4 regions of the Bacillus sp. PK6-026 genome follow, and region 2 is predicted to be linked to each of the others. Evidence: riboswitches for the same ligand, from Rfam matches in the RefSeq annotation. Region 2 holds a riboswitch; each other region holds the start of a gene.
What was found. Region 2 has a riboswitch for S-adenosylmethionine ahead of M1D59_RS08580 (YezD family protein). Riboswitches for the same ligand answer to the same signal wherever they lie in the genome.

Region 1: another riboswitch for S-adenosylmethionine. It lies ahead of mtnK (S-methyl-5-thioribose kinase); the one in region 2 lies ahead of M1D59_RS08580 (YezD family protein).
Region 3: another riboswitch for S-adenosylmethionine. It lies ahead of metN (methionine ABC transporter ATP-binding protein MetN); the one in region 2 lies ahead of M1D59_RS08580 (YezD family protein).
Region 4: another riboswitch for S-adenosylmethionine. It lies ahead of M1D59_RS06685 (methionine biosynthesis PLP-dependent protein); the one in region 2 lies ahead of M1D59_RS08580 (YezD family protein).

The regions. Positions count from the first base shown of each region.
Region 1 is NZ_CP096418.1:1,470,798-1,475,527, reverse strand. Features, by position in the region: gene M1D59_RS07490 (pyridoxal phosphate-dependent aminotransferase) at 1-904, opposite strand, end outside; gene M1D59_RS07485 (carbon-nitrogen family hydrolase) at 1,000-1,779, shown strand; SAM riboswitch class I at 1,863-2,006, shown strand; gene mtnK (S-methyl-5-thioribose kinase) at 2,089-3,285, shown strand; gene mtnA (S-methyl-5-thioribose-1-phosphate isomerase) at 3,291-4,352, shown strand; gene M1D59_RS07470 (hypothetical protein) at 4,359-4,472, opposite strand; gene M1D59_RS07465 (methylated-DNA--[protein]-cysteine S-methyltransferase) at 4,564-4,730, opposite strand, start outside.
Region 2 is NZ_CP096418.1:1,680,771-1,685,500, forward strand. Features, by position in the region: gene M1D59_RS08560 (dihydroorotate dehydrogenase electron transfer subunit) at 1-442, shown strand, start outside; gene M1D59_RS08565 (dihydroorotate dehydrogenase) at 442-1,377, shown strand; gene pyrF (orotidine-5'-phosphate decarboxylase) at 1,346-2,065, shown strand; gene pyrE (orotate phosphoribosyltransferase) at 2,062-2,691, shown strand; SAM riboswitch class I at 2,855-2,961, shown strand; gene M1D59_RS08580 (YezD family protein) at 3,064-3,180, shown strand; gene M1D59_RS08585 (phosphoadenylyl-sulfate reductase) at 3,266-3,967, shown strand; gene M1D59_RS08590 (inorganic phosphate transporter) at 3,979-4,730, shown strand, end outside.
Region 3 is NZ_CP096418.1:3,482,990-3,487,719, reverse strand. Features, by position in the region: gene gcvH (glycine cleavage system protein GcvH) at 1-236, shown strand, start outside; gene M1D59_RS17840 (YusG family protein) at 297-533, shown strand; gene M1D59_RS17835 (toprim domain-containing protein) at 596-940, shown strand; gene M1D59_RS17830 (thioredoxin family protein) at 966-1,274, shown strand; gene M1D59_RS17825 (SCP2 sterol-binding domain-containing protein) at 1,396-1,752, shown strand; SAM riboswitch class I at 1,927-2,034, shown strand; gene metN (methionine ABC transporter ATP-binding protein MetN) at 2,151-3,176, shown strand; gene M1D59_RS17815 (methionine ABC transporter permease) at 3,169-3,837, shown strand; gene metQ (methionine ABC transporter substrate-binding lipoprotein MetQ) at 3,851-4,681, shown strand.
Region 4 is NZ_CP096418.1:1,319,905-1,324,634, reverse strand. Features, by position in the region: gene M1D59_RS06695 (DUF819 family protein) at 1-579, shown strand, start outside; gene metC (cystathionine beta-lyase) at 624-1,799, opposite strand; gene M1D59_RS06685 (methionine biosynthesis PLP-dependent protein) at 1,789-2,913, opposite strand; SAM riboswitch class I at 2,979-3,095, opposite strand; gene M1D59_RS06680 (helix-turn-helix transcriptional regulator) at 3,223-4,170, shown strand; gene M1D59_RS06675 (DinB family protein) at 4,250-4,730, shown strand, end outside.

The DNA of each region.
Region 1 (4,730 bases), 210 kb from region 2:
TTTTTTCGTAGCGCTCATTTTGCTCCTTGACACACGCTTGGTCTGATAGAAGCGCGGCTGCCGCGGCGTCTTGGACCGCTTTAAAAAGGCTGACATACATATGGTCCTGATAAAGGTTCAGCGCTTCGATCACAGATGCGTTGCCAACTGCAAACCCGACCCGCCATCCAGCCATATTATACGTTTTGGAAAGCGTGTAAATTTCGATTCCTGTGTCTTTTGCCCCCTCCGTTTCGAGAAAGCTGACAGGCCTCTTGCCGTCGTAGCCGATCGCACCGTAGGCAAAATCGTGGACGACGCAAATTCCGTTCGACTTGGCAAACCGGACAGTCTCTTCGAAAAAAACAGGCGTGGCTTGGGCACCGGTTGGATTGTTTGGATAATTTAAATACATGAGCTTCGCATTTTCTTTCACTTCCTTCGGAATCCGGCTGTAGTCAGGCAGAAACTGATTGCCCGCTGTAAGCGGCATCGTTTCCATGTTCGCTCTTGCCAGCTCAACGCCCGACCAGTAGTCGGGATAGCCGGGATCGGGAACGAGCACGGCATCCCCCGGATTTAACAAACATTGCGGAAGCTCGACAAGACCGGCTTTTCCGCCGAACAATACAGCGACTTCGCGTTCGGGATCGAGCTCTACGCCGTATTCCCTTCGATAGAACGCGGCTGCCGCCTCCTTGAGTGAACGGCTGCCGCGAAAGGAGGAATACTGATGGTTTTTAGGGTTGCGAACGGCTTGCGCCATTGTATCAACGATGTGATCAGGTGTCGGCTGATCGGGATTCCCCTGGCCGAGATTAATCACATCATGGCCGGCGGCGATTTTTTCATTCACCTTTTTCACCAAGGAAGCGAAAAACTGCTCAGGCAGCTGTTTCAGCACATCTGAAAGCTCAAATTTCATATGATTCACCCGCTTTTGAAAAATTCTTGAAATGATAGTCCATCATCATATATTGTTAAATGTAAAATGTAAAGAAAAAAATGAGGTGATCCAGATTGAAGCTGACAATTTCATGTCTGCAATTCGATATCGCATACGGCAATCCTTCTGAAAATTTTAAAAAAGCGGAGCAGCTGATCGAACAGGAAAGCCGGAAAGCGGATGTTCTTCTCCTTCCCGAGCTGTGGACGACGGGTTATGATTTAAAAAATCTCGGCTCCATCGCAGATGAAGAAGGCAGGCAAACGAAGAGATGGCTGCAGGAAACGGCAAAAGCAAACCGTGTCCATATCATATGCGGCTCTGTCGCCGTTAAGAAAAAAAGCGGTGTGTACAATATCATGTACATCGCAGACAAAAACGGACATTTGATCAAAGAATACAGCAAAGCTCACCTTTTCCAGCTGATGGACGAACACCTTTATTTGTCAGCGGGCTCAGGCGACGGGAGCTTCGAGCTTGAAGGGATCCCGGCTGCGGGGTTTATCTGCTACGACATCCGTTTCCCGGAATGGATCAGAAAACATACGAAGGAAGGTGCGGGCATCATCTTTGTATCGGCGGAATGGCCGCTCGCCCGCCTCGATCACTGGCAAAGCCTTTTAAAAGCCAGAGCGATTGAAAATCAGTGCTTTGTCGCAGCCTGCAACCGAGCGGGAAGTGACCCGGCAAACGAATTTGCGGGCCACAGCATCATCATTGATCCGCTCGGCCGCACCCTCGCTGAAGCAGGGAGCGGTGAAGCCGTCATCAGGACCGAAATCAACCTCGGGGACATTGAAAAAGCGCGGGGGCAAATTCCGGTTTTTGAGGACATTCGCAGAGATTTATATTAAAAAAGTGTTGACAAGAAAACTGAGATGCTGGTAACATTTTCAGCAACTGACCGAACTGAAATTTCAAAATTTTATATTGATTTCTCTTATCGAGAGTTGGGTGAAGGACTGGCCTAATGACCCCAACAGCAACCGACCGTAATACCATTGTGAAATGGGGCGCGAAATTCTGCGCCGCTAGGGCACGGTGCTAATTCCATCAGACTTTGAATTCTGAGAGATAAGAGAGGCGAACGCGACAAATCAGCCTCTTTCTCTCGATGAGAAAGAGGCTTTTTTATTGTTAACGACATTTAGGGGGAATCACACATGACCGTAACGAAAACCGCAGCATACGAAACTTTGACCGAAAGCTCCGCGGCCGCGCTGGCCGTCCGCCTCGGGCTTTTTCCAAGCAAAAGCACCCTGACATGCCGGGAGATCGGGGACGGAAACTTGAATTTGGTCTTCCGCGTGTATGACAAAGAGCAGCAAAAAGGGCTGATCATCAAACAGGCGGTGCCTTATGCGAAAGTCGTCGGCGAAAGCTGGCCGCTGTCGCTTGACAGGGCGAGAATCGAAAGCAGTGCGCTGATCCGCCAAGCCGAGCATGTCCCGCACCTTGTCCCGAACGTGTACTATTCTGACACCGAGCTTGCCGTTACCGTATTGGAAGACCTTTCTCACTTGGAAATCGCCAGAAAAGGACTGATTGACGGGAAGGATTATCCCCACCTGTCGGAAGACATCGGAGAATTCCTTGGAAAAACACATTTTTACTCGTCTGAATATGCACTTGACCCAACAGTTAAAGGGCGGCTTGTGAAGCAGTTTACGAATCCGGATCTGTGCGATATTACAGAAAGCCTTGTGTTCACAGACCCTTTCTTTGATCATGAGACAAACGATTTCGAAGAAGAGCTTCGCGATGAAGCGGAAGATCTTTGGCGCAATGAAGCATTAAAAATTGAAGCGGCAAAACTGAAACAGCGCTTTTTGTCTGCAGAGGAAACGCTGATCCACGGCGACCTTCATACAGGCAGCATTTTCGCAAGTGAAGAAGCCGAAACGAAAATCATCGACCCTGAATTTGCGTTTTTCGGCCCGATCGGGTTTGACATTGGACAGTTTATCGCCAACCTGCTGCTGCACGCGCTTTCCCGCGAAGAAAACAGGCGGGCTCCTTTATACCGCCATGTCGAGACCGTCTGGCATACGTTCAGCCGGACATTCAGCGAAGCATGGGAAAACGATGCTCTTGACGCTTGCAAAAATGAGAAAGGACGCCTTGAATCAGTTCTGAAGCAGGCGTTTGAAGACGCAGCAGGCTTTGCCGGCTGCGAAATGATCCGCCGGACGATCGGCCTTGCCCATGTGGCGGACCTTGAAACAATCGTTCCGTTTTCCCGGAGAATCAGCCAAAAAAAGCTCGCCCTTAAAATAGGCGCAGCATTCATAGAAAAACGCAGTGGTTTCCGGACGCCAAAAGACTTGATTGAAGCGTTTCGGAACGCACTTAAGGAGTGAATGACATGCCTGAACAATTTGCGGTGCCCCGCTCTGTCGAATGGGAAGAAGCATCGGTAAAAATTCTGAACCAGCAAAAGCTTCCCGAAAAGACGGAATACCTGCACCTCACAACAAAAGAAGACGTCTATGATGCGATTCAAACGCTGAAAGTGAGGGGTGCACCTGCCATCGGCATTACAGCCGCCTTCGGACTCGCCCTTTGCGCACAAAGCATCAATACATCTGAGGTTTCCGCGTTTCTGGTGGAACTCGGAAAAATCAAAGATGAACTCAATCAGGCAAGGCCGACAGCCGTCAATTTATCCTGGGCTCTCAATCGGCTGGTAATAAGTGCGGAGGACGCAAAATCGGTCAATGAAGCAAAAACAAATCTGATCCATGAAGCCATTCAGATCCAGGTTGAAGACGAAGAAACGTGCCGGCAAATCGGACAGAATGCACTGCATTTGTTCAAATCGGGTGACAGCATCATGACCATCTGCAACGCCGGCTCGATTGCGACAAGCAGGTACGGTACGGCCCTTTCCCCGTTTTATCTTGCCAAAACAAAGGACCTCGACCTTCATATTTATGCCTGTGAAACGAGGCCTGTCCTGCAAGGGGCGCGCCTGACGGCGTGGGAGCTTATGCAGGGGGGAATTGACGTGACGCTGATTACAGACAGCATGGCTGCCCATACGATGAAAGAAAAAAACATTTCAGCCGTCATTGTCGGAGCGGACAGGATCGCGAGAAACGGAGATACAGCCAATAAAATCGGAACATACGGCTTGGCAATCCTCGCCAAAGCCTTTCAAATCCCGTTTTTTATCGCCGCTCCCCTGTCAACTTTTGATGTTTCGATTTCATGTGGCGACAACATTCCGATTGAAGAACGCGATCCGGATGAAGTCAGGCTGATAAACGGAACGCAAATAGCTCCGCAAGAGGTGCCAGTGTTCAACCCTGCTTTTGATATCACGCCGCACGATTTAATCTCTGGCATCATTACGGAAAAAGGGATTATCACAGACAGGTTTGAAGAAGAAATTGAAGCGCTGTTTTCCGCTGAAGCCCTTACTTAGGCCGCTTTAGCGGATTTTAATCGATTTGATGATGTCTTTCTTCTGCTCTTCGGTCAACACGTGCAGCTTGACGAACAATTCCGCGTATCCTGCTATTTTGTTCGGGCGGTTCGTTTTCACTTATTCGTCCTCCTTTTTTACCAAGACCAACATTTTTAACTTAATAAAATTATATGTCGCTGACGAAAAAAAGAAACGGCGTGCTCGTATATTATTTTCCCTTATACGCAATATTTTCGATGTCGAGCAGCACCGCTTTTTTATCCGTTTCATTTCCGGAGTACCCCGTTAAAGAACGATTTTTGCCGATGACACGGTGGCACGGGATCAAAATCGGCAGCGCATTTCTTTTATTGGCCTGGCCGATTGCGCGAACCG
Region 2 (4,730 bases):
TCTTCTTGTCGGAGGGGGGATCGGTGTTCCGCCGCTTTACGAGCTGAGCAAACAGCTGACAAATAGAGGGGTGCACGCGATCCATGTGTTAGGATTTGCTTCTGCAAAAGACGTCTTTTACGAACAGGAATTCAGCCGTTTCGGGCGTGTGTATGTGGCAACCGCAGACGGCACCCGCGGTTCAAAGGGATTTGTTACAGATGTCATTGAAAACGAGGGGCTTCAGTTTGACTGCATAATGGCCTGCGGACCGACGCCGATGCTGAAAGCTTTAAAACAGCGCTATCCGGATAAAGAGGTTTATCTGTCAATGGAAGAGCGCATGGGATGCGGGATCGGCGCTTGCTTTGCCTGTGTCTGCCATACGGAAGAAAGCGAAACATCTTATGTGAAGGTATGCCTTGATGGTCCTGTTTTCAAAGCCCAGGAGGTGCTGTTATGATGCTCGAAGTCAATTTGCCGGGCCTTCAATTGAAAAATCCGATCATGCCGGCTTCAGGCTGCTTCGGATTCGGGAGAGAATTTGCGAACTTTTACGATCTTTCACGTCTCGGTGCGATCATGATTAAAGCGACGACGAGCGAACCGCGCTTCGGGAACCCGACGCCGCGCGTCGCCGAGACGCAAGCCGGCATGCTTAATGCCATCGGTCTGCAAAATCCGGGTTTAGAGGCTGTCATGGAACACGAATTGCCGTGGCTCGAACAGTTCGATACACCGATTATCGCCAATGTCGCCGGCTCGCAGATCGACGATTATGTTGAAGTGGCTGAAGAAATCAGCAAAGCGCCGAATGTTCATGCGCTCGAGCTGAATATTTCCTGTCCTAACGTGAAAACGGGAGGGATCGCCTTCGGTACGCAGCCGGAAATGGCCAGTGAGCTGACGAAAGCGGTGAAAGAGGTTGCGAGCGTTCCCGTCTATGTGAAGCTGTCGCCGAATGTCGCGAATATTACCGACATCGCTCTTGCCATAGAAGAAGCGGGAGCGGACGGTTTGACGATGATCAACACCCTGATCGGGATGCGGCTCGACTTAAAAACGGGAAAGCCGATCTTGGCGAACAAAACCGGCGGATTATCAGGCCCTGCTGTTAAACCGGTGGCCATCAGAATGGTGCATGAAGTCAGCCAAAAAGTCAGCATTCCGATCATCGGCATGGGCGGTGTCCAGTCAGCGGAAGATGTGCTTGAGTTTTTGCTGGCGGGTGCGAGCGCAGTCGCCGTCGGCACCGCAAACTTTGTTAATCCGTTTGTTTGTCCCGAAATCATCGCCGATTTGCCGCGCGTTTTAGAAAAATACGGATACCGTTCGTTGAACGAGTGTATCGGAAGGAGCTGGAAGGATGAAACATACGCCGCCCATCATCGCGCTTGATTTTGCATCAGCACAGGAAACATATGCGTTTTTGGACCGGTTTCATGGAGAAGAGCTTTTCGTGAAGGTGGGCATGGAGCTTTTTTATCAGGAAGGGCCGGCCATCCTTGAAAAGTTACAGGAGCGCGGCTGCCGCATTTTCCTTGATCTAAAATGCCACGACATTCCAACGACCGTATACAAGGCGATGAAAAGGCTGGCGGGGTTTGGCGTCAGCCTTGTCAATGTGCACGCAGCAGGCGGAAAGCAAATGATGGAGTCGGCGCTTGAAGGCCTTGAAGCGGGGACTCCGGCAGGCCGAAAACGCCCTTCATTAATTGCTGTGACCCAGCTGACAAGCACGTCTTCAGAAATGCTTCAGCAAGAGCTGCTGATTGAAACGCCGCTTCTCGATACAGTTGTTCACTACAGCAAGTTGGCTAAAGAAAGCGGACTTGACGGTGTCGTCTGCTCCGTCCATGAAGCCGAACACATTTACCGGGCCGCGTCTTTAGATTTTCTGACCGTGACACCCGGAATTCGCATGGCGGATGACAAAAACAACGACCAGGTCCGGGTGGCGACGCCTGGCTACGCAAGGGAAAAAGGCGTGTCGGCGATCGTTGTCGGCCGTTCGATTACACAGGCAGAAGATCCTGTGTCAGCCTACAGAAGAATAGGACATGAGTGGGAGGGAACCAAGGCATGAAAACAGACATTGCAAACCATTTATTAAGAATCAAAGCGGTTTTCCTGCGCCCGAACGAGCCGTTTACATGGGCGAGCGGCATCTTGTCGCCCATCTACTGCGACAATCGTTTGACGCTTTCATATCCGGAAGTAAGGGATGATATAGCTTCAGGGCTTGCCGGACTGATTCAAGACAAGTTTCCCGGAGCCGAAATGATCGCCGGTACGGCAACTGCAGGAATCCCCCATGCCGCGCTTGCCGCCGACAGGCTGAGCCTGCCGATGTGCTACGTCAGAAGCAAACCGAAGGCGCACGGCAAAGGAAACCAAATTGAAGGCGCTGTTGTAAAAGGACAAAAAGTCGTTGTAATTGAAGATTTAATTTCAACGGGAGGAAGCGTCCTTGAAGCGGCAGCCGCTCTCACAGAGGCGGGATGTGAAGTGCTCGGTGTCGCCGCCATTTTCACTTACGGGCTTCCTAAAGCTGCCGCCGCCTTCAGCGAAGCGGGCGTTGAATACCGTACGCTGACTGATTACGATACATTGACAGAGGCTGCGCTTGCCGGCGGATATATCAGCGAACAGGATGCCGCCAAACTGAAAGAATGGAAGGCGGATCCTGAAAGCAAGTCTTGGATGGATTAATGATAAAAGCCGTATTCTCCTAATGGGAGAACGGCTTTTTTTGCGTCTTTTTACAGATTTAAAAATAGTAAAATCGGATTATTTTTATTTTTTATTAATCCTATAAAAAAAGTCGGGTTGACTTTTGTTCGAATTGTGCTAAAATTTTAAAATAACAAAAGCAAACTTATCAAGAGCGGTGGAGGGACTGGTCCGATGAAACCCGGCAACCTGCGTGTGAAGCGTAAGGTGCTACTTCCAGCAAAATGCCCTCATTTTGAGAGATAAGGAATAGCGGAGTTCCTCGTCTTTCTTTCAAATTTGGAAGAAAGATTTTAATTTTTAGGGGCAGAGGAGGAGCTAGAAGTGAAGACAGATGAACAGCTTGAAAAGGTGATCATCAAAATGAAAGACATGCTGAAAGACATGAATTACGGATCGATCACATTCGTTGTTCAGGACGGCAAAGTCATTCAAATCGAAAAAAATGAAAAAATAAGATTGAAATAGCTGACTAGACAAACTAGAGGCGGTTTTCACAGTTTTTTTCTGCTGGAAGCCGTTTTTTTGTTGGCGAAAAAAGGGGGAACCGAAAATTTTTACTTACAGCACATGGGAAGAACCAAATATCTCTTTTCAGGAAGATGACTCTTATAAAGGAGCGCTGTCCGTCTTGAAATGGGCATACGGACATTACGGAAATCAGCTTGTATATGCGTGCAGCTTCGGAATTGAGGGAATCGTCCTGATCGATTTGATTTATAAGGTGAAAAAAGATGCGGTCATCGTTTTCCTTGATACGGGATTTCATTTTAAAGAAACGTATGAAACGATCGACGCTGTCAAAGAACGATATCCAGGCCTTCAGATTATCATGAAAACACCGGAGCTTACCGTCGAAGAGCAGGCGAAAGAATATGGGGACGAACTATGGAAGACCGCTCCGAATTCCTGCTGTGAAATGAGGAAGGTCATTCCTCTCCGCGAGACGCTTTCAGGCTACCCGGCGTGGCTGTCGGGCCTGCGCCGCGAGCAATCGCCCGGGCGGAGCAAAACGAATTTTTTGAACAAAGATGAAAAATTCAAGTCTATCAAAGTTTGTCCGCTCATTCATTGGACGTGGAAGGATATTTGGAGATATGTGACAAAGCACGATCTCCCGTACAATCCGCTTCATGATCAAGGCTACCCGAGCATCGGCTGCGCTCCGTGCACCTCTCCGGCCTTTACAATGGATGATCTTCGATCAGGCCGCTGGAACGGATCGGCTAAAACAGAATGCGGATTACACGAGTAAGGAGATGAGTCATGGAACTTGCCGCCATTTTATTTAGCATGTTTTTTGCGATGAATATCGGAGCGAGCGGTGCAGCTGCTTCAATGGGAATCGCCTATGGATCTGAAGCCGTCAAAAAGAAGTTTCACGCACTAATAATCTGTGCAGCAGGCGTTCTCTCGGGCGCCGTCATCGGCGGAGGAAACGTCGTGAAAACGATCAGCTCAGGCATCATTCCCGAACGGGTGATTTCGCTTGAAATCGTCTGCATTATTATCGGCTCGGCGGCACTGTCGCTCTTTATCGCAAATGTACTCGGCATCCCGCTTTCGACAAGTGAAGTGACGGTCGGATCTGTTGTCGGAGTAGGTGTCGCTTACCAGGTTTTATATGTGAAATCTTTGCTTGTCATCGTCTCATTTTGGGTCGTTGTACCAATCGTCGCTTTTACCTTTACATTTGCGATGGCAAACATCATGAAAAAAACGATCAAACGTCCAGCCTCGGGAAAGAAAGCAAAGGTTTTGGCGGTCATTCTGTTGATCACCGGGTTTTTTGAAGCCTTCTCAGCAGGCATGAACAATGTCGCAAATGCTGTCGGACCTCTGGTGGCGGCGCATGTTTTGACAGTCGGGGAAGGAACGCTCTACGGCGGACTGTTTGTCGCGCTGGGCGCCCTTTTACTGGGCAGGCGCGTTCTTGAAACAAACGGCAAAAAAATAACGAAATTTTCAAAAGGAGAGGGGATCATCCTTTCCGGAACAGGAGCCGGGCTTGTCATCAT
Region 3 (4,730 bases), 1.8 Mb from region 2:
TCAAAGCGGACGAGCCTTTTGGCAGCGTTGAATCCGTAAAGACCGTTTCTGAGCTGTATGCCCCGATCAACGGAAAAGTGGTCGAAGTGAACGAAGATCTGGAAGACAGCCCTGAATTCGTCAACGAGTCTCCGTATGAAAAGGCTTGGATGATTATCGTCGAGCCGTCCGATGCTTCTGAAATCGAAAATCTGATGACAGCCGAGCAATATGAGGACATGATAAAAGAAGACTAAGGATTATTCAGGATAGCCATGTGTCGTTTGGATACTCTATATCAAGAGGGGGTGTCCAAATTGACGCTGAAAAAAGAACGTATTGATATTACAGAACATGTGGAAAGCCGATTAAAAAACGGCGGAATGCAGCTGTACCATGAGAATGAGCTGATCGGCCGAATGACCGGAAAGGATCAATACGAGTTGAAATCTGGATATTCATTCCAAGATGAGAGATTTTACAAAACGGCGGATACCGTAAGCGGTCCGGATGCTAAATATGTAGACTGTGATGACCACCAAGGCTGGTGTTAATCAAGTCAGGCGGTGAACATTCACTGCCTTTTTTTACAAGTAAATCTTTAAAGGTGATCCATATGCCGGAAAATGAAAAAGTCATGATCGTCGAAGGGAAATCAGATAAGCAAAAAGTGAAGCATGTCATCGAAGAGCCCGTGGATATCATTTGCACAAACGGAACGATCAGCCAGGCAAAACTCGATGAATTCGCCGAAACGCTGTTTGATAAAGACGTTTATATCCTGGTGGATGCCGATGAATCAGGGGAAAAGCTCCGCCGGCAGCTGACGAGGGAGCTCCCCCAAGCTTCGCATCTATACATCGATAGGGTATACAAAGAAGTCGCTTCCGCCCCGAGTCAGCATGTTGCAGAAATATTAATTCGTTCAAACATCCGGGTACATACAAAATATTTATTATAAAACGTATTGAGGTGCGGTTCAACAGATGCAAGAACTCCAAGAAAAAGAGCTAAAACGGCTTGAACATGAGACCTGTCTTCTATATGTATACACGCCGTTCTGCGGAACGTGTCAGCTGGCCGGAAGAATGCTGGAAGTCGTTGATGAAATGATAAAGGACATTCCTTTTTATAAAAACAATCTCAATTATTCCCCGGCATTTGCCAAGCAGCAGGAAATAGAAAGCGTTCCATGCTTTATCCTTTACAAAAACGGGCAAGTCGTCAAAAAAGAATACGCTTTTCACTCCGTTTCCTACTTATACGATACGATTAAACAAAATGTTGTGGATTAAGGGCGGTTTTGACATATTTCTCGGGAAATAACCAGCAAAAACTTGTCGAGCAATTCCTAAAGGAACTCCTGCGGCAGACAGAGAATCTGTAAGTATGACCAATTTACAGGAGGTTATACAGTTGGAGAAAATGGGATTGATAGAAAGAGAGGACAAGGCTCTTTTTTTAAAACCTCTATTATCGACAACGGCTTTGCTGATTACGTTTCAAGGCGAGAAAGAAGCTTTTACGTTAGCGATCAACGAAAAAGGGGAAATGGAAAAATCTTCTCTTGCAGAGAAAGCTCATTTGACCTTTTTTGGAGAGCAAAGCGAGATTATTGACCTTCTTCACGGCGATATTTCATTGCAGCATCTCGTACAGCGCGGCACTGTTCAAGTAAAAGGCTCATTCAGAGCTTTATTGAAGCTTGAAGCGATTTTATGGCTGACGGACGGCTTTTTTAAAAACAGCGATCTTTATTCAGAGACATTTTAAAAATTTGAAAAATCGGCACATTCCGTGTATAAGTCGGACAGAGACGAGCGTTTACGTTCGTCTCTTTTCGCCGTAGGCCGATTGTCTTACGAAAAATAGTTGACAACTATTTTTTCGCATGATATCCTACTTTAAGAATTCCGATCATAATAATCAAAAAATAAATATATGATTCTCTTATCCAGAGAGGTGGAGGGAAGTGCCCTATGAAACCCGGCAACCATCAACACGTGTTGAAATGGTGCCAATTCACACGAAGCGTTATGCTTTGAAAGATGAGAGAAAGGCCCAGACTATTCAAAAGCCTTTCTGCTCATGTGTGCAGAAAGGCTTTTTTCATTGTTTGATCAGGAATTTAGACAACTATGAGAATTGAGCAAGAAAGCAGGTGATGGCTTTTGATAAATCTTCAAAATGTTTCAAAGATTTATCGGTCAAAGCATGGAGATGTCAATGCTGTCCAGGATGTCACCCTTACGATTAAAAAAGGTGAAATCTTCGGAATTATTGGATATAGCGGAGCTGGAAAAAGCTCCTTGATCCGTCTTTTGAACGGACTTGAACAGCCGACTTCAGGCACGGTTGAAGTAGCCGGCAGAACAATCAGTGAGATCAAAGGGAAGAAGCTGAGGAATGCAAGGCAGGAAATCAGCATGATTTTCCAGCACTTCAACCTATTGTGGTCAAGAACGGTCCGCGACAATATTGCGTTTCCGCTGGAGATCGCCGGTGTCAGCAAAGCAAAACGTCTGAAAAGAGTCGCTGAACTGATAAAGCTTGTCGGACTTGAAGGCAAGGAAAATGCCTACCCTTCACAGCTTAGCGGAGGCCAAAAGCAGCGCGTCGGCATCGCTCGGGCGCTCGCAAACAATCCGAAAGTTCTCTTATGCGATGAAGCGACATCAGCGCTTGATCCGCAGACGACTGACTCGATCCTGGGTCTTCTGTCCGATATCAATGAAAGGCTCGGACTGACCATTGTCCTGATTACTCATGAAATGCATGTCATCAGGAAAATCTGCCACAGAGTGGCCGTCATGGAAAACGGAAAGGTCGTGGAAGAAGGCGATGTGCTGAACGTATTCCTCAAGCCGCAGGAAGAAATGACAAAGCGCTTTGTTCAGCAGGTAACAGAACCGGTGGAAACACAGGAAACGCTGAAGCATTTCCTCGAAGAAACGACATCCGGGCGGACGATCAAGCTCACCTTCGTCGGTGAAGCGGCCGAATCGCCGCTGATCACACAGATCATTCGGAAGTTCGATGTTGAAGTCAACATCCTTCAAGGCAAAATCTCGCAAACTCAGGACGGCGCATACGGTTCATTGTTCATTCATGTCGACGGATATGAAAACGAGGTCAATGATGTGGTCGATTTCATCAAGAGCCGTCAAGTAGAAGCAGAGGTGATCACGAATGTTTGAAAAACTGTTTCCAAACGTAGATATGGAGCAGCTGTGGGAAGCTACGTATGAAACGATATATATGACAGGAATTTCCCTATTGTTTGCTTTTATCATCGGAGTGATTCTCGGTATGCTGCTGTATCTGACTTCTAAAGGAAACATTTGGCAGAATCGGGTCGTGAACGGTGTAATCTCGGCAATCGTCAATGTGTTCAGGTCTATTCCTTTTATTATATTGATTATTTTGCTGCTCGGTTTCACAAAGTTTTTAATGAACACGATCTTGGGGCCGAACGCCGCACTTCCGGCTTTGATTATCGCATCCGCTCCGTTCTATGCCCGCCTGGTTGAAATCGCTTTGCGCGAAGTTGATAAAGGCGTGATTGAAGCGGCAAAATCGATGGGAGCCAAAACATCGACGATCATATTTAAAGTGCTCCTGCCCGAATCGATGCCGGCCTTGATCTCTGGCATTACGGTTACGGCGATTGCACTGATCGGTTCGACGGCGATGGCCGGAGCAATCGGTTCAGGCGGACTCGGGAACCTTGCCTATGTAAACGGTTTTCAGATGAACAATCCCGATATTATACTCATCGCCACTATTTTCATCTTAGCTATTGTGTTTATCATCCAGTTTATCGGGGATTTTATAACAAATAAATTAGACAAACGTTAGGGAGGACATCAACATGAAAAAAGGTTTATTAACAGCTTTATTCATCATTTTTGCAGGCGTTTTAGCCGCTTGCGGATCTTCCAGCAGCGAAGGGGATAAAGACAGCAAAGTCATCACAGTCGGAGCGACGCCGACGCCTCACGCTGAAATCCTTGAAGAAGCAAAGCCGCTTTTGAAAGAAAAAGGCTATGAGCTTAAAATCAAAAATTTCACGGACTACAAACTGATCAACAAGGCGCTTGCAACGAAAGATCTCGATGCGAACTACTTCCAGCACGTCCCGTATCTTGAACAGGAAATGAAAGAAAATAAAGACTACGATCTTGTTAACGTCGGCGCGGTACACCTTGAGCCATTCGGCATTTACTCTAAAAAGTATAAATCTTTAAAAGACCTTCCTGACGGTGCAAAAATTATTATGAGCAACAACGCCGCTGAACAGGGCCGCATGCTTGCAATGCTTGAAAATGCCGGACTGATCAAGCTGAAATCAGGCATTGAAAAAGTGGATGCGACAGTAAAAGATATTACAGAAAACAAGAAAAACCTCAAAATCAAAAATGATGTGGCGCCTGAAATGACGGCAAAAGCATACGAAGCCAATGAAGCTGACGCAGTGTTCATCAATGTGAACTACGCGATCCAAAACAAGCTCAATCCGAAAACTGATTCAATCGAGCTTGAGTCTCCAAAAGACAATCCTTACGCTAACATCATCGCCGTCCGCAAAGGCGACGAAGATTCTGACAAGGTGAAAGCTCTGATGGACGTATTGCGCTCTGAGGACATTAAAAAGTTCATCGACAAAAAATATGAAGGCTCTGTCATTTCTGTTTCTGAGTAAATGAAAGAACACCCCGGTTTTGGAGAAAACCGGGGTTTTTTCGCGTATT
Region 4 (4,730 bases), 360 kb from region 2:
AAAAGAAAAGAGATGTCCTTGCAGGACATTGCTTTAAACATCGGAACCGCCTTCGCGATCGTTGCTGTGTCTGTAAAAACAGCGGCCTTTTTCAAAGAGCGTTTTTCTTCTGACGGCGGGTTTCAGTTTCTTGCCTTTATCTTGGGTGACCAGTTCCTGCTGCTGACGACGCTGACAATTTTGCTGACGATCGCCTTTCCCCGCTATTTTGAACGGCTGCGCGGCACACAGGAAATCGGGACTTATTTGATTTACTTATTCTTTGTGGTGATCGGCATTCCGGCAGACTTGCGGATCATTCTCATGAACGCACCGCTCCTTTTGGCATTTGTGTTTGTGGTTGCCATGTCCAACCTGCTCGTAACGCTTGCCGCAGGAAAGCTGTTGCGTTTTCGGCTCGAGGAAATTCTCTTGGCCTGCAACGCATCTGTCGGCGGTCCGACAACAGCGGCGGCGATGGCGATCGCCAAAGGCTGGCAGAGCCTCGTCGCTCCGGTTATGCTGGTCGGGACGTTCGGATATCTGATCGGCAATTATGTCGGCACCCTCTTGGGCACATGGTTTTCTACCCTGGTTTAAACGCAAAAAAAGCCGCAGATTCCCTGAAGAGTCTGCGGTTTCTTTTATGATCGGGCGAACGCTCCGGATACGGCTTCCAATGCACGGGCAAAATCGGCCTGCAAATCATCGGCATGTTCCACACCGACGCTCAGCCGCAGAAGGCCGTCGGTAATCCCCCGTTTTTCCCGCTCTTCTTTCGGCATAGCGGCGTGTGACATTTTTGCCGGATAGGAAAGGATCGACTCCACAGCGCCGAGACTGACGGCAAAGACCGGAAGAGAAACGCGTTCCACAATCTTTTTCACGGCTTCTGCATTCTCCAGCTCGAACGAAAGGACGGCGCCGGCGCCATATGACTGGTGCCTGTGAACTGACGCACCCGGATGCGAAGACAGCCCCGGATAATACACTTGTTTGACGGCCGGATGCTTTTCAAAAAATTCAGCGAGCTGCTGAGCTGTTCGAGATGCTTTTTCAAGCCGGACCTGCAGTGTTTTCAGCCCTCTCAGCACAAGCCAGCAGTCTTGGACGCCGAGAACAGCGCCGAACGAATTTTGCAGCTTATAAAGTTCTTCCCCGAGCTTTTTGTCTTTCACAACGGCAAGTCCTGATAATACGTCGCTGTGTCCGCTTAAAAACTTCGTCGCGCTGTGTAGCACAACATCGACGCCGAGCTCGAGCGGCCGCTGCAGCGCCGGAGTCATAAACGTGTTGTCAAGAAACGTCAGACAGCCGTGCGCCTTGGCAAGCTTGACGACGCCTCTGATATCCGTAATGCCGAGCGTCGGATTTGACGGTGTTTCAAGGTAGATGACTTTTGTATTTTCCTTTATGTTTAAAGCAATTTCATTTAAATCCGTCATATCGACGAAAGTATGTTCAATCCCGAAGCGGCTCAGCACTTCCGTAATCATCCGGTAAGTGCCGCCGTACACATCTTTTGTGACAAGCACGTGATCGCCCTTTGACAAAAGCAGAAAGGAGGTGGAAATCGCGGCCATTCCGGATGAAAAAGCAAATCCCCTCGTCCCTCCCTCAAGCTCGGCTATCGTGTCTTCAAGCGCCGTTCTTGTCGGTGTTCCTGACCGGCTGTAGTCATATTCGCCGAATTTGTCAAAAGAACCTTGATGAAAGGTTGAGGCGTGCTGGATCGGCACGCTGACGGCTCCGGTTGCTCCGTCCGTTTTATTTTGGTTATGAACAAGCCTTGTTTCAAGCGTCCAGTTTTCATGACTCATGCGGAACCGCCTCCCCTTTTACTTTTTCCAGCGCAGCTTTTAGATCCTGCTTTAAATCGGAGACGTGTTCGATTCCGACTGAAAAGCGCAGAAGTCTGTTGCAGACGCCGTTTGCAATTCGGATGTCTTCCGGGATATCCATATGGGTCTGTGTCGCCGGATAGGTGATGAAGCTTTCGACTCCGCCGAGGCTTTCGGCGAAACAGATCGTCTTGAGATTTTTCAGCAACGGATTAACCCATTCTTCTTTTTGAACGCGGAATGACAGCATGCCGCCTTTTCCCGGATAAAGAACATCTGCAATTTCCTCCTGCTCTTCCAAAAAGGCCGCAAGTTCCCGCGCGTTTTCCTGATGCTGTCTCATCCTGAGAGCGAGCGTCTTCATCCCTCTCATTAAGAGCCATGAATCGAACGGCGATAAAACCGCTCCGATGGCGTTTTGGTGCTGGAACATTTCCTCAGACAGCTCTTCGCCTTTTGCAACGACAAGCCCCGCCAAAAGATCGTTATGACCGCCCAAATACTTCGTCGCGCTGTGAATGACAAGATCAGCGCCGAGCTCAATCGGCTTTTGCAGAACCGGTGTATAGAACGTATTGTCAACAATGAGCAGCAAGTCGTGCTCTTTAGCGATTTGCGTGATTTTTTGAATATCAGCTTCCTGCATGAGCGGATTTGTCGGCGTTTCTACAAACAGTGCCTTTGTATTGTTCGTGATTTTCGACTTGATACAGTCTTCGTCTGAAAAATCGTCGTAGAAAAAGCGAAGTCCGTATTTCTTCCATTCGTTTTCAAAAAGGCGGTACGTTCCCCCATATAAATCGGACGAAACGATGAGCTCATCCCCGCTTTGAAACAGAGCCATGATCGTCTGAATGGCAGCCATACCGGAACTGAACGCAAAGCCGCGCGTTCCCCCTTCGAGTTTCGCGATTGCATCTTCAACAAGCTGTCTTGTCGGATTTTTTGTGCGAATGTAATCAAACCCTGTGGATTCCCCGATCCCTTTGTGCCTGTACGCAGAAGAGAAATAAACGGGAGGATTGACAGTTCCCGTTATTTCATCACTGCGGTTGCCGATTTGCGCCAGCGTTGTTTGTACATGTTCAGTCATATGACACCATCCTTTTAAAAATAAAAAACCCCTTCTTCATAAGAAGAAGGGGGATTATGCGCTTCTTCTTATCTTCCAAGCATCTGCTTGCTGGATTTAGCACCTTGGTACACTGACATCGTCAGTGCAGACCGGTTGCTGAGGTTTCAAAGGGCCAGTCCCTCCACCTCTCGTGATAAGAATCTCTTCAATTTTCTGATTGTTCTTTACTTTAACCTAAGTCAAGACATTTTTCAAGGGTCATTTTTAAATCTTTCCTCATATTGAACATGGTATGATGAAACCAAACGACGGAACCGGAGGAATCAGATGCCAAAAACAGAGCGATTAATCGAATTGATGATGACCGTTCATACAAAACGAAAATTTACGGCCGGGGAGCTCGCAGCAGAATTCGGGGTTTCCTACCGCACGATTCTCCGCGATCTGGACGAGCTGAGCGCGCTCGGCGTCCCGATCTATTCTGAAACAGGCGCGAACGGAGGCTATTATTTGCTGAATGAACCTGTGCTTCCGCCGCTCTTTTTTACACAATCAGAGGCGGCGGCTATGTTTTTCGCGTATCAATCTCTGCAGTTTTTCGGATCGCTTCCCTTTGATGCGGAAACGCGGATGGTTTTAAAAAAGTTCTACCGCCACCTTCCCGTGGAAACACAGGAGCGGATTGATGCGATGAAAGACAGAATCGTGTTCTGGAATCCGCATCGTCCAAAAGCCGCCGAACATTTAGAAACGCTTCTTGATGCAGCCATCAATCAATCCGTTTTGACGGTCGTTTATGACGGAACAGACGATTGCGCGGAGAGATCCATCCAGCCCATCGGTTTGTTCAGCTGGAACGGCTTCTGGTACTGTCCGGCCTATTGCTTTAAAAGGCAGGCGTTCAGACTGTTCCGCGCCGACCGCATCCTTCGGGCGGAAAAAGCGGCCAGCCCGCTGGCCCGCCAGCTTCCCTATCCATCGGTTCTCAGCTGGATCAAACATTCGGAGAGCGAGTGCCCTGAACCGGTGCGGCTGCAAGCGGAACTGACACGCAGAGGAGCCAGGCGGGCTGCGGCTGATGTGGACTTATTCAAGATCCTCACCATGCGGGATGACGGGACGGGGGCGATCGATGCAAACCTCCCCAGACCAGAACTTGAGTATTTCGGGGAACTTTTGTGGAACCTCGGCACTGAGGCAACTGTCAAAGAACCCGCAGAAATCAAGCTTCAGCTGAAACGGAAGGCTGCTGACATTTTAGCAAGGTACGACTGACTTTTTTTAGAATCGTGACAAAGCCTGTCAGGATTAGGTGATACTTTTAGAATAAAGCAAAATGGAAAGGATGAAGCAAATGAAGCAAGTTCAAGCCCTGCGGAGCGATTTGTTCCACGAGATGGAGACGGGCATCCGCTCCACGTGTCATCTTCTGAAAAAAGTGAAGGAATCTGACTGGTCTTACCGGCCCGCCGACCGCATGCGAAGCCTGAAAGAACTGGCAAGCCATCTGACGGCCATCCCAGAAGCCGACATGGCTATCATGCAGGAAAAGGAAGAGGCCGCCATCTCCCGAATTGAAAAGAAGTATAGTGCATTGCAGTCGGCTGACCAAATGGCTGAAGCTATGCAGAAAGGATTCGCTGCTTTTCAAACGTATATGACTTCCCTCTCCGACGAGGAATTTTTGACGAAAAAAACAAAGCCGTTTTACCTTGATGAAGGGATGACCCAAAGCCGCTGGCTGACGGAAACGCTCACCCACGTCTTCCATCACAGGGCCCAGCTGTTTAATTATTTAAAACAGCTCGGCTATGACGTCAACATGTTCGATCTGT